One region of the Nocardia yamanashiensis genome, then DNA from elsewhere that is predicted to be linked to it. Evidence: riboswitches for the same ligand, from Rfam matches in the RefSeq annotation. Region 1 holds a riboswitch; each other region holds the start of a gene.
What was found. A riboswitch is a leader RNA that binds a small molecule or an ion and turns the genes downstream of it on or off. The one in region 1 is predicted to bind S-adenosylmethionine.

Region 1 (2,194 bases):
TCCAGGAATTCCGCGATGCGCAGCGCCGAATCGACGGACTGGCGCAACCGCAGCGGCATGGTCTCCAGGCCCTTGAGCAGCGTCCAGGCATTGAACGGGCTCAATGCCGGGCCGGTGTGCCGCATGAGGTTCTTGACCGGGCCGTCGATGTACTCCTGCGAGCCCAGGATGGCGCCGCCGAGCACACGGCCCTGGCCGTCGATGTGCTTGGTGCCGGAGTAGACCAGCACGTCCGCGCCGAGGTCGAAGCCCTTCTGCAGCAGCGGGGTGGCGAAGACGTTGTCCAGCACCACCTTCGCGCCGGCGGCATGCGAAAGATCCGCCACCGCACGCACATCCACCAGGGTCTGCATCGGATTGGAGGGGGTTTCGAAGAACACGGCCTGGGTGGGCACCGACAGCGCCTGCTCCCACTGGTTCAGATCCTCGCCGTCGACGAAGACGGTCTCCACGCCCCAGCGCGGCAGGATCTCGTTGGCCACCACGAAGCAGGAGCCGAAAAGCGAACGGGCGGCGACCAATCGGTCACCCGCGCCGAGCAGCGCGCCCAGCGCGGTGAAGACCGCGGACATGCCGGAGGCGGTCGCGAAGGCCGCTTCCGCGCCGTCGATCAGGCGCAGCCGCTCCTCGAACATGGCGACCGTGGGATTGCCGTAGCGCGAGTACACGAAGTGCTCGATATCGCCGGTGAACGACGCCTCGGCCGCTTCGGCGCTCTCGTAGACGAATCCGGAATTCAGGAACAGCGCTTCCGAGGTCTCCTCGAAACCCGAGCGCCGGGTGCCGCCGCGCACGCTGATCGTGGCGGGGCCGACGCCCTCGGGAAGCGGACGGTCGAACGAACCACCGGTGATCATGACTGTCTCCTATCGACCCGGACCGGTTACGACTGCCGCCAGGGCAGGCCGTCGGCACGCCAGCCGACGACGCCGCGATGGCCCTGCGCGTCCAGTGCGCCTTCGAAACCTTCGATCACATTGAACGACGGCTCGAAGCCGACGGCGGTGGCGGCGGTGGCCGCGCCGATGGAGCGCTGACCGGACCGGCAGATGAAGATGACCGGGGCGTCGGAGTCCGCGCCGCGCTCGGCCAGCACGCCCTTGAGCTGATCCACGAAGCGCGGATTGGGCGTACCGGTGACGTCCACCCACTCGATCAGCGCGGTCGGGCGGCCGATGCCGCTGGTGTCGGGCACGCCGACGAAACGCCATTCGGCTTCGGTGCGCACGTCGACTAGCACCGCATCCGGATTGTCACGCAACAGTTCCCACGCTTGCTTCGGCGTGATGTCACCCGCGTAGCTCACTTCAACCTCCTGTGAATCCGCACTTGCCGCATCGTTTTTCCGATGCACAGCCAGGTCGTCACCCGGAGCACCCCACCGCGGAGGAGGGTTGCCGACCAGCCAGCCGGGGCTTGGCGCTGGTACTCATGACCTGGGAGAAGAGTGCCGGGTACCGGGCCCGGCTGTCAAACTGTTCGCCGATCTCCGGAACCGTGTCACGAATCGCACACCAACCAGGCCGAACCCTGCTTGCTGAAGTGCCAGGTGGTAGTGGATTCCCGGTCACCGGCCCGCCAGGTGACCAGGGCGGTCGCCTTCTCGCCTTCGACCCGCGGGTCGACCAGCTTCACGTACGCGTACTTGCCGCCCTGTTCACCGGGCTTGCCCGCGAGCGGGGACTTGGCCTCGTCGAAACCCGAACAGGCCGTTGACTTGTCGATGACGTCGGTGCCGCTGCGGGAGTCGGTGAAGGTGCGGGCGGCGATGGCCAATCGATCGGAATCTGTGACATTCTTCTCAGCCGGGGACACCAGCGCGGCGATCACGATGCCGAGGATGACGAGCACGATCACCACCGCCGCCACCAGGAACGGCAGCATGGTCCGGGTTTCGTCCTGATCGATCGGAACCGGCTGGTCATCGACGTCACTCATGGGTAGATCATGCCTGCCCGGCGCGGGCGGATCGAGCACGGCACCGGCCTGTCGGATCGGCGGGCATTCGTGTGGTTCACCGCACCCTCGCGGGTACGGGTCCTTACCACCGATAGAATCAGCGCAATTCCCCCGCCGAAGCGGGAATAGCAACACCACGCAGCAACGCTGCAGCGTCGGGAGTCCCCGGGACCCCCGAACCCGGTCGCAACTTAGCCTAAGCTAAGAAACAAAGACCAAGACCTGAAGTATCGAA
Region 2 (2,194 bases), 880 kb from region 1:
TCCCGCCAGATACGCAGGAAGTTCACGCCCGGAACGGTTTTCAGGCCGTAGCGCAGGCGGTGGGTGAGGTACTGCTCGTGCTCGACGGCGGTCGTCTCGTCGATGGCGGCCAGCGCGTCGCACGCGGCGGCGAGGGCGGCCACGCCGAGCACATTGGGCGAACCGGCTTCGTGGCGCTGCGGGGCGGGCGCCCATTCGACGCTGTCGGTGGTGACGGAGCGGACCGCGCCGCCGCCGGCCAGGTAGGGCTCGGCCGCGTCGAGCCAGTCACGGCGGCCGACCAGCACGCCGGCCCCGAACGGCGCGTACGCCTTGTGGCCGGAGAAGACCAGGTAGTCGACGCCGGAGGTCTGCAGGTCGATGCGGCGGTGCGGGGCCAGCTGGGCGGCATCGACCAGGATGCGGGTGCCGCACTGGTGCGCGATCCAGGCCAGCCGCTCGATGGGCAGCAGTTCGCCGGTCACATTGGAAGCGCCGGTAATGGCAAGCAGCGCAGCCGGCTTCGAACACAGTTCGGCGACCAGCCGCTGCACCGTCTCCTCGATGGTGTCCGCGACCGGCACCACCCGGCGGCCGTGCCGCTCCCAGGGCAGGAAGTTGGCGTGGTGCTCCACGTCCAGCACCACGGTGTCGCCGGGCACGCAGCCAGCCAGCAGGTTGAGCGAATCGGTGGTGTTGCGGGTGAAGACCACGACCTGGTCGTCGGCGGCGTGCACGAAACGGGCGACCGCGCCGCGGGCGGCTTCGTAGCAGTCGGTGGAGACGCGGGAGGCGTAGCCGGCGCCGCGGTGCACGCTGGCGTAGTACGGCAGCAGTTCCGCGATCCGGTCGGTGACCTGCTGCAGGGCGGGGGCGCTGGCGGCGTAGTCGAAGTTGGCGTAGGTGGTGGTTCCGCCCTGGACGAGGGGGACCTGGAGGTCGCGACCGGAAACGGTGGCGAGCGGGGCACAGGCCTGGTCGGCGAAAGCAGTCATCACGAAATCCCGTCGGGTAATGGGACGCGCGATCGGAAAACAGGCGATCGAGAGTCCGCGCTTGCCGTGCCCGGTCGGGCTACGGCCCGGTCGTCACCTGGAGCACCCCACCGCGGAGGAGGGTTGCCGACCAGCTAGCCAGGGCTTGACGCTGGTACTCATGACCTGATTGGAGAGGCTGGCAGATGGCTCGGGTGGTTGTCAACCCCGCCGCGAAAATCATCCGAAAGTTGGAGTGGGAGGGTGCCGAAGTTCGAATCGCGAGATCGTTGCTGAGGCGTACAGTCGGAGGCGAAGTTAGGGTGGCCTAAAGAGTGCGGCCCGGTAGTTGATCACGAGGGAGCTCGACCATGACCAGCACGGTAGACGCCGCCACGCCGTTCTCGACGCTCATCCGCACCGCGACCGAGCAGCAGCACAACGAGGCCGAGCACTCCACCTTCATGCGCGATCTGCTCACCGGACAGCTCGGGGTGCAGGCCTTCTACCGCTACACCGGGCAGCTCTGGTTCGTCTACGAGGCGCTCGAAAAGCATTCCGCCGCACTGGCTTCCGACCCCGTCGCGGGGCCGTTCGTGCGTCCCGAACTGAATCGCCTGGCCGCGCTGGAAGCCGATCTGGACTACCTGGGCGGCGCGAACTGGCGTGAGGAGCTGGCGCCGCTGCCGTCCACCGCCGCCTATGCGGCCCGCATCGAGGAATGCGCGGGCGAATGGCCGGCCGGGTACGTGGTGCACCACTACACCCGCTACCTGGGGGATCTGTCGGGTGGCCAGGTTATTCGCGGTACCGCCGAGAAGCTGTGGGACCTGCCCAAGAAGGGCGATGGGGTGCGGTTCTACGTGTTCGAGGGCATCTCGAATCCGGCCGCGTTCAAGCGGGAATACCGCGAGGCCCTCGATGCCATGCCGATCGCGGGCGCCGAGGTGGAACGGGTGCTGGACGAGGCGCGACTGGCCTTCACCATGAACACCAACCTGTTCCAAGAGCTCGGCGCGGAATTCAGCACGCGGAACTGAATCTCTGACGTCCGAGGGCCGTCGACCCTTTTCATCAGGGGGTCGGCGGCCTTTCGCATGGTCCGGGCCGGTGAAACGCCGGGGCGGGTCGCGCGAAGCCGGGAATGGGCTTGCGCTCATGGGCGGTGGCGAGTTGCCATGGAGGAGTGAGTCTTCCGCTGCTGCTCAGTTTCGTCGGCCTGTGCGTCCTGCTCGCCCTGA
Region 3 (2,194 bases), 1.7 Mb from region 1:
CTCTTCGGGGGTCAGCTGGGAATGGGTGGTGGAGGCCGGGTGGATGACGAGCGAACGCACATCACCGATGTTAGCGACATGGCTGTGCAGCACCAGCGCGTCCACGAACTTCTTGCCCGCGTCCACGCCGCCGGCCAGTTCGAACGACACGATGGCGCCGACACCCTTGGGTGCCAGTTGTTTGCCGCGCTCGAACCACGGGGAGCTGGGCAGGCCCGCGTAGTAGACCTTCTCGACGCCGGCCTGCTGGGTCAGAAACTCCGCCACCGCTCGGGCATTGGCGACATGCCGCTCGACACGCAGGCTCAAGGTCTCGATGCCCTGGGCGATCAGGAAGGCGTTGAACGGCGACACGGCCGCGCCGAGATCGCGCAGCAGTTGCACGCGGGCCTTGAGCGCGAAGGCGGGCGCGCCGAGATCGGCGAACACCACGCCGTGATAGCTCGGATCGGCGACGGTGAAGCCGGGGTACCGCGACACGCCGTCGGCGTCCTTGACCGTCCAGTCGAAGTTGCCGCCGTCCACGATCACGCCCGCGACCGCCGCGCCGTGGCCGCCCAGGTACTTGGTGGCCGAGTGCACGACGATGTCCGCGCCTTGGGCGAGCGGCTGGATCAGGTACGGGGTGGCGACGGTGTTGTCCACGATGAGCGGCAGGCCCGCGGCGTGCGCGACGCCCGCGATGCCCGGGATATCCAGGATGGAGCTGGACGGGTTGGCGACCGTCTCACCGTAGAAAGCCTTGGTGTTCGGCCGGATCGCCGCCTGCCACTGGGCCAGATCGTCGGGGTCCTCGACGAAGCTGACCTCGATGCCGAGCTTGGGCAGCGAGTAGTGCAGCAGGTTGTAGGTGCCGCCGTACAGGTGCGGGCTGGCGACGATGTGATCGCCGGCCTGGGCCAGGTTCAGGATCGCGTAGGTCTCCGCCGCCTGCCCGGAGGCCAGCAATAGCGCCGCTACGCCGCCTTCGAGGGCCGCGATGCGCTGTTCCACCGCGTCCTGGGTGGGATTCATGATGCGGGTGTAGATATTGCCCGGCTCGGCGAGACCGAAGAGCGCGGCGGCGTGGTCGGTGTCGCGGAAAGCGTACGAAGTGGTCTGGTAGATGGGCAGGGCGCGCGCGCCGGTGGCCGGATCGGGGGCCTGACCGGCGTGGATCTGCTTGGTCTCGAAGGACCAGGCGGCAGGGTCGATGGGCGCGGTCGAGTCACTCATGTGCTGCTCCAAAAAAACAAGGTCGCCGAATGGCGGAATTCTGACGTTATCGGGAGGCGAATAGGCTTCGACAACAACACATTTCGGTAGACCTCCTACAGTGCGCTTGCGCTCGGCCGTCGAGCGCCCGGTCTTCACCCGGAGCACCCCACCGCAGCTGGAGGGTTGCCGATCAGCGAGCCGGGGCTTGGCGCTGATGCTCTTGACCTGTTGCGAGATTCTAACGGGATGCGGCGGCGGTCTCCGAAGTGGGGCTGGCCACAGTCGGAGTCGCGCAGACCCGGACGAATTCGTCGTAGGCGGCTTGCACATTATCGGCCAGCTGACGGGCGGAACCGGCCGTGGTGCAGTCCGGGAACTCGGAATCGGCGTCGAATTCGCACTCCATGCCCACGCGCACGATGCTGTGCCAGGTCGCCGCGATCATTCGCACCGGTGCGGCGTCGGGGGTGGTCCGCAGCCGTTCGGCGAGCACCTCGGCCATGGCCCGGGTCTTGGTGTCGGCGGCTTCCAGGCTCTGGGCGCGCACGGCCACATTGTCGCGGGTGACGCGCTGCATTTGCTGGAACCAGCGGAACGGCACCGGATTGTCGCCGCCCAGGATCTGCTCGACCACCAGCAGGAAGGCGTCGAGCAGGGCTTGCAGCTCGTTGCCGGTGACCGGCTGGGCGCGCAATTGTTCCGCGAGTGCCTGGCCCCAGTCCTCGATCGGGGCGATGACGATGTCTTCCTTGCTCGCGAAGTACCGGTTCACGGTGCGGGGCGAGACGTCGGCTTCGGCGGCGATCTGCTCGACGGTGGTGGCGTCGAAACCCTGTGTGTCGCACAGGTTCAGCGCCACGTCGATGATCCGGGTTCGGGTCTGCTGCTTCTTGCGTTCGCGCAGGCCCGGGCGCGCGGTCAGCGTTGACGAGTCGAACATGGGCCCATTTTAGACCGATCCCGGGCGATGGTGTCTTCTTCCGACAAGTGTCGCACT
Region 4 (2,194 bases), 1.9 Mb from region 1:
CGGTTTTCCCGCCGGTCCGTAGGGTCGAGCCGTGGCTGTTGATCATGCGACCGGTCGGGGCGATGGGCTCGTCGTCGGATTCGACCTGGATATGACCTTGATCGATTCCCGGCCGGGCATCGCCGCCGTCTGGGATGCGGTGGCCGCCGAAACCGGCGTGCCGATCGATTCCGCGCTCGCCGTGTCACGGCTCGGGCCGCCCTTGCAGATCGAGGCCGCGCACTGGTTCCCGGAAGATCAGGTGCCGGGCGTGGTCGCGCGCTATCGCGAGCTGTACCCCGGGCTGGCCATCACACCGAGCCGGGAACTGCCGGGCGTGGACGATGCGCTGGCGGCCGTGCACAAGGCGGGCGGCAAGGTCCTGGTGATCACCGCCAAGAACCAGCCGCAGGCGCAACTGCATGTGGATCACCTGGGGATGGATGTGGATGATCTCGTGGGCGGGGTGTGGGCGGAGGAGAAGGGCGAGGTGCTGCGCGCGCACGGCGCCCGCATCTACGTCGGCGATCACCTCGGAGATGTGCGCGGCGCGAAGGCCGCGGGCGCGATCGCGGTGGCGGTGACCACGGGACCGTATGCGGCGGAGGAACTCTCGGCCGAAGGCGCGGACGTGGTGCTGACCGACCTCACCGAGTTCCCGGCCTGGCTCGCCGGTCACCTCGACGCCTGACGCGCGAAACCGAATCTCCGCCCCCGGCGGCGCATTCGACGGCCCGCGCTCGCCCCCTGTTCCCGGGCGGGCGCGGATGGTCTTTGACTTCACGGTGATTCGAACACTGTCGAGGCCCGTGGCGCCTAATTACTCTCTGGCGCACGGTCACGAGTATCAGCATGTTCGAGCCCCGGCTCGCTGATCGGCAACCCTCGCGCGGCGGTGGGGTGCCCCGGGTGACGACCAGGCGGTGTCCGACCGGGCATCGCAAGCGCTTTCAGGCCCGGGCGTCGCGTGGGTGAGTCACAGAGGAACAAGATGAGCAAGCAGTGGTCCGGGTCGCGTCGGCTCCGGCTGGTGGTGGGTGTCGCGTCGGCGGCGTTGGTGGCGGGTCTGACGGGGGCGTGCTCCGACAGTTCTTCCGCGGACAAGGGGACGGTCTACTTCGGGGTGTCGGGGCCCAAGACGGGCGCCTCGGCGGAGTACGGGCGGCTCTGGCAGCAGGGCTTCGACCTGGCCTTGGACGAGATCAACGCGGCCGGCGGAATCGACGGCAAGAAGGTCGAATTGAAGTGGGAGGACTCGCAATCCGACCCGAAGCAGACGGTGCCGATCGCCACCAAGTTCGTGGGCGACAACTCCATCATCGCGGAGCTGGGCGACTTCTCCTCGCCGGCCTCCATCGCGGCGTCGCCGGTGTACAACCGGGGCAAGCTGGTGCAGTACGGGTTCACCAACTCCTCCACCGATTTCACCAAGGGCGGGGACTACTCGTGGAGCCCGTCGATCACCCTGGACGTGTTCCAGGAGCGCAACGCCCAGTGGGTGTCGGCCAAGGCCAAGAAGGTTTCCGTGGTCTACCTCGAAACCGACTGGGGTAAGCAGGCTTTCAAGTTCTTCGAGCAGTTCGCGAAGGAGAAGGGCGTCGAGATCGTGTACTCGTCGCCGATCCTGCCCGACTCGCAGGACTTCCGTCCGGTGCTGATCAAGGGCCGCGACGCCAACCCGGATGCGTTCGTGCACTTGGGCTATGGCCCGGACGGCGCGCTCGTGGTGAAGCAGCTGCGCGATGTCGGCTTCGGCGGGCAGTTCTTCGGCGGGCAGAACACCCCGCAGTTCATCTCGCTGGCGGGCACCGCGGCCGAGGGCGACATCGTCAACGGCGTGTTCTCGGCCTCGGACCCGAACCCGAAGATCCAGGCGTTCGTCGGCAAGTTCAAGGCCAAGTTCGGCACCGACCCGGGCGATTTCAACGTGTACGCCTATGACGCGCTCAATGTGCTGGTCAAGGCCGCCAAGCAGGGCGGGGCGACCCGCGAGGGCATTCTGAAGGGCCTGCGCGAGATCAAGGACTTCGACGGCATCGGCCTGGGCACGTTCGCCTTCGACCAGGGCACGCGTCGTCCCAGCGGCGTGAAGCCGATCGAGCTGGTGCTGAAGAACGGGCAGTTCGTGCCCACCGGGAACAAGTAGATGTTCGACACGCTCATCGCGGGTCTGGTCCACGGCAATGCGTACGCGCTCATTGCCGTGGGCATCACG

Region 2: another riboswitch for S-adenosylmethionine. It lies ahead of LTV02_RS29455 (aminotransferase class V-fold PLP-dependent enzyme); the one in region 1 lies ahead of LTV02_RS33345 (rhodanese-like domain-containing protein).
Region 3: another riboswitch for S-adenosylmethionine. It lies ahead of LTV02_RS26280 (bifunctional o-acetylhomoserine/o-acetylserine sulfhydrylase); the one in region 1 lies ahead of LTV02_RS33345 (rhodanese-like domain-containing protein).
Region 4: another riboswitch for S-adenosylmethionine. It lies ahead of LTV02_RS25245 (ABC transporter substrate-binding protein); the one in region 1 lies ahead of LTV02_RS33345 (rhodanese-like domain-containing protein).

The regions. Positions count from the first base shown of each region.
Region 1 is NZ_CP089226.1:7,244,032-7,246,225, reverse strand. It holds gene LTV02_RS33350 (O-succinylhomoserine sulfhydrylase) at 1-857, opposite strand, end outside; gene LTV02_RS33345 (rhodanese-like domain-containing protein) at 884-1,306, opposite strand; SAM riboswitch class IV at 1,321-1,437, opposite strand; gene LTV02_RS33340 (Rv0361 family membrane protein) at 1,501-1,938, opposite strand.
Region 2 is NZ_CP089226.1:6,368,630-6,370,823, reverse strand. It holds gene LTV02_RS29455 (aminotransferase class V-fold PLP-dependent enzyme) at 1-974, opposite strand, end outside; SAM riboswitch class IV at 1,027-1,140, opposite strand; gene LTV02_RS29450 (biliverdin-producing heme oxygenase) at 1,325-1,993, shown strand; gene LTV02_RS29445 (LysE family translocator) at 2,140-2,194, shown strand, end outside.
Region 3 is NZ_CP089226.1:5,584,985-5,587,178, reverse strand. It holds gene LTV02_RS26280 (bifunctional o-acetylhomoserine/o-acetylserine sulfhydrylase) at 1-1,215, opposite strand, end outside; SAM riboswitch class IV at 1,313-1,423, opposite strand; gene LTV02_RS26275 (TetR/AcrR family transcriptional regulator) at 1,436-2,137, opposite strand.
Region 4 is NZ_CP089226.1:5,365,647-5,367,840, reverse strand. It holds gene LTV02_RS25250 (HAD family hydrolase) at 32-670, shown strand; SAM riboswitch class IV at 816-932, shown strand; gene LTV02_RS25245 (ABC transporter substrate-binding protein) at 971-2,125, shown strand; gene LTV02_RS25240 (ABC transporter permease) at 2,126-2,194, shown strand, end outside.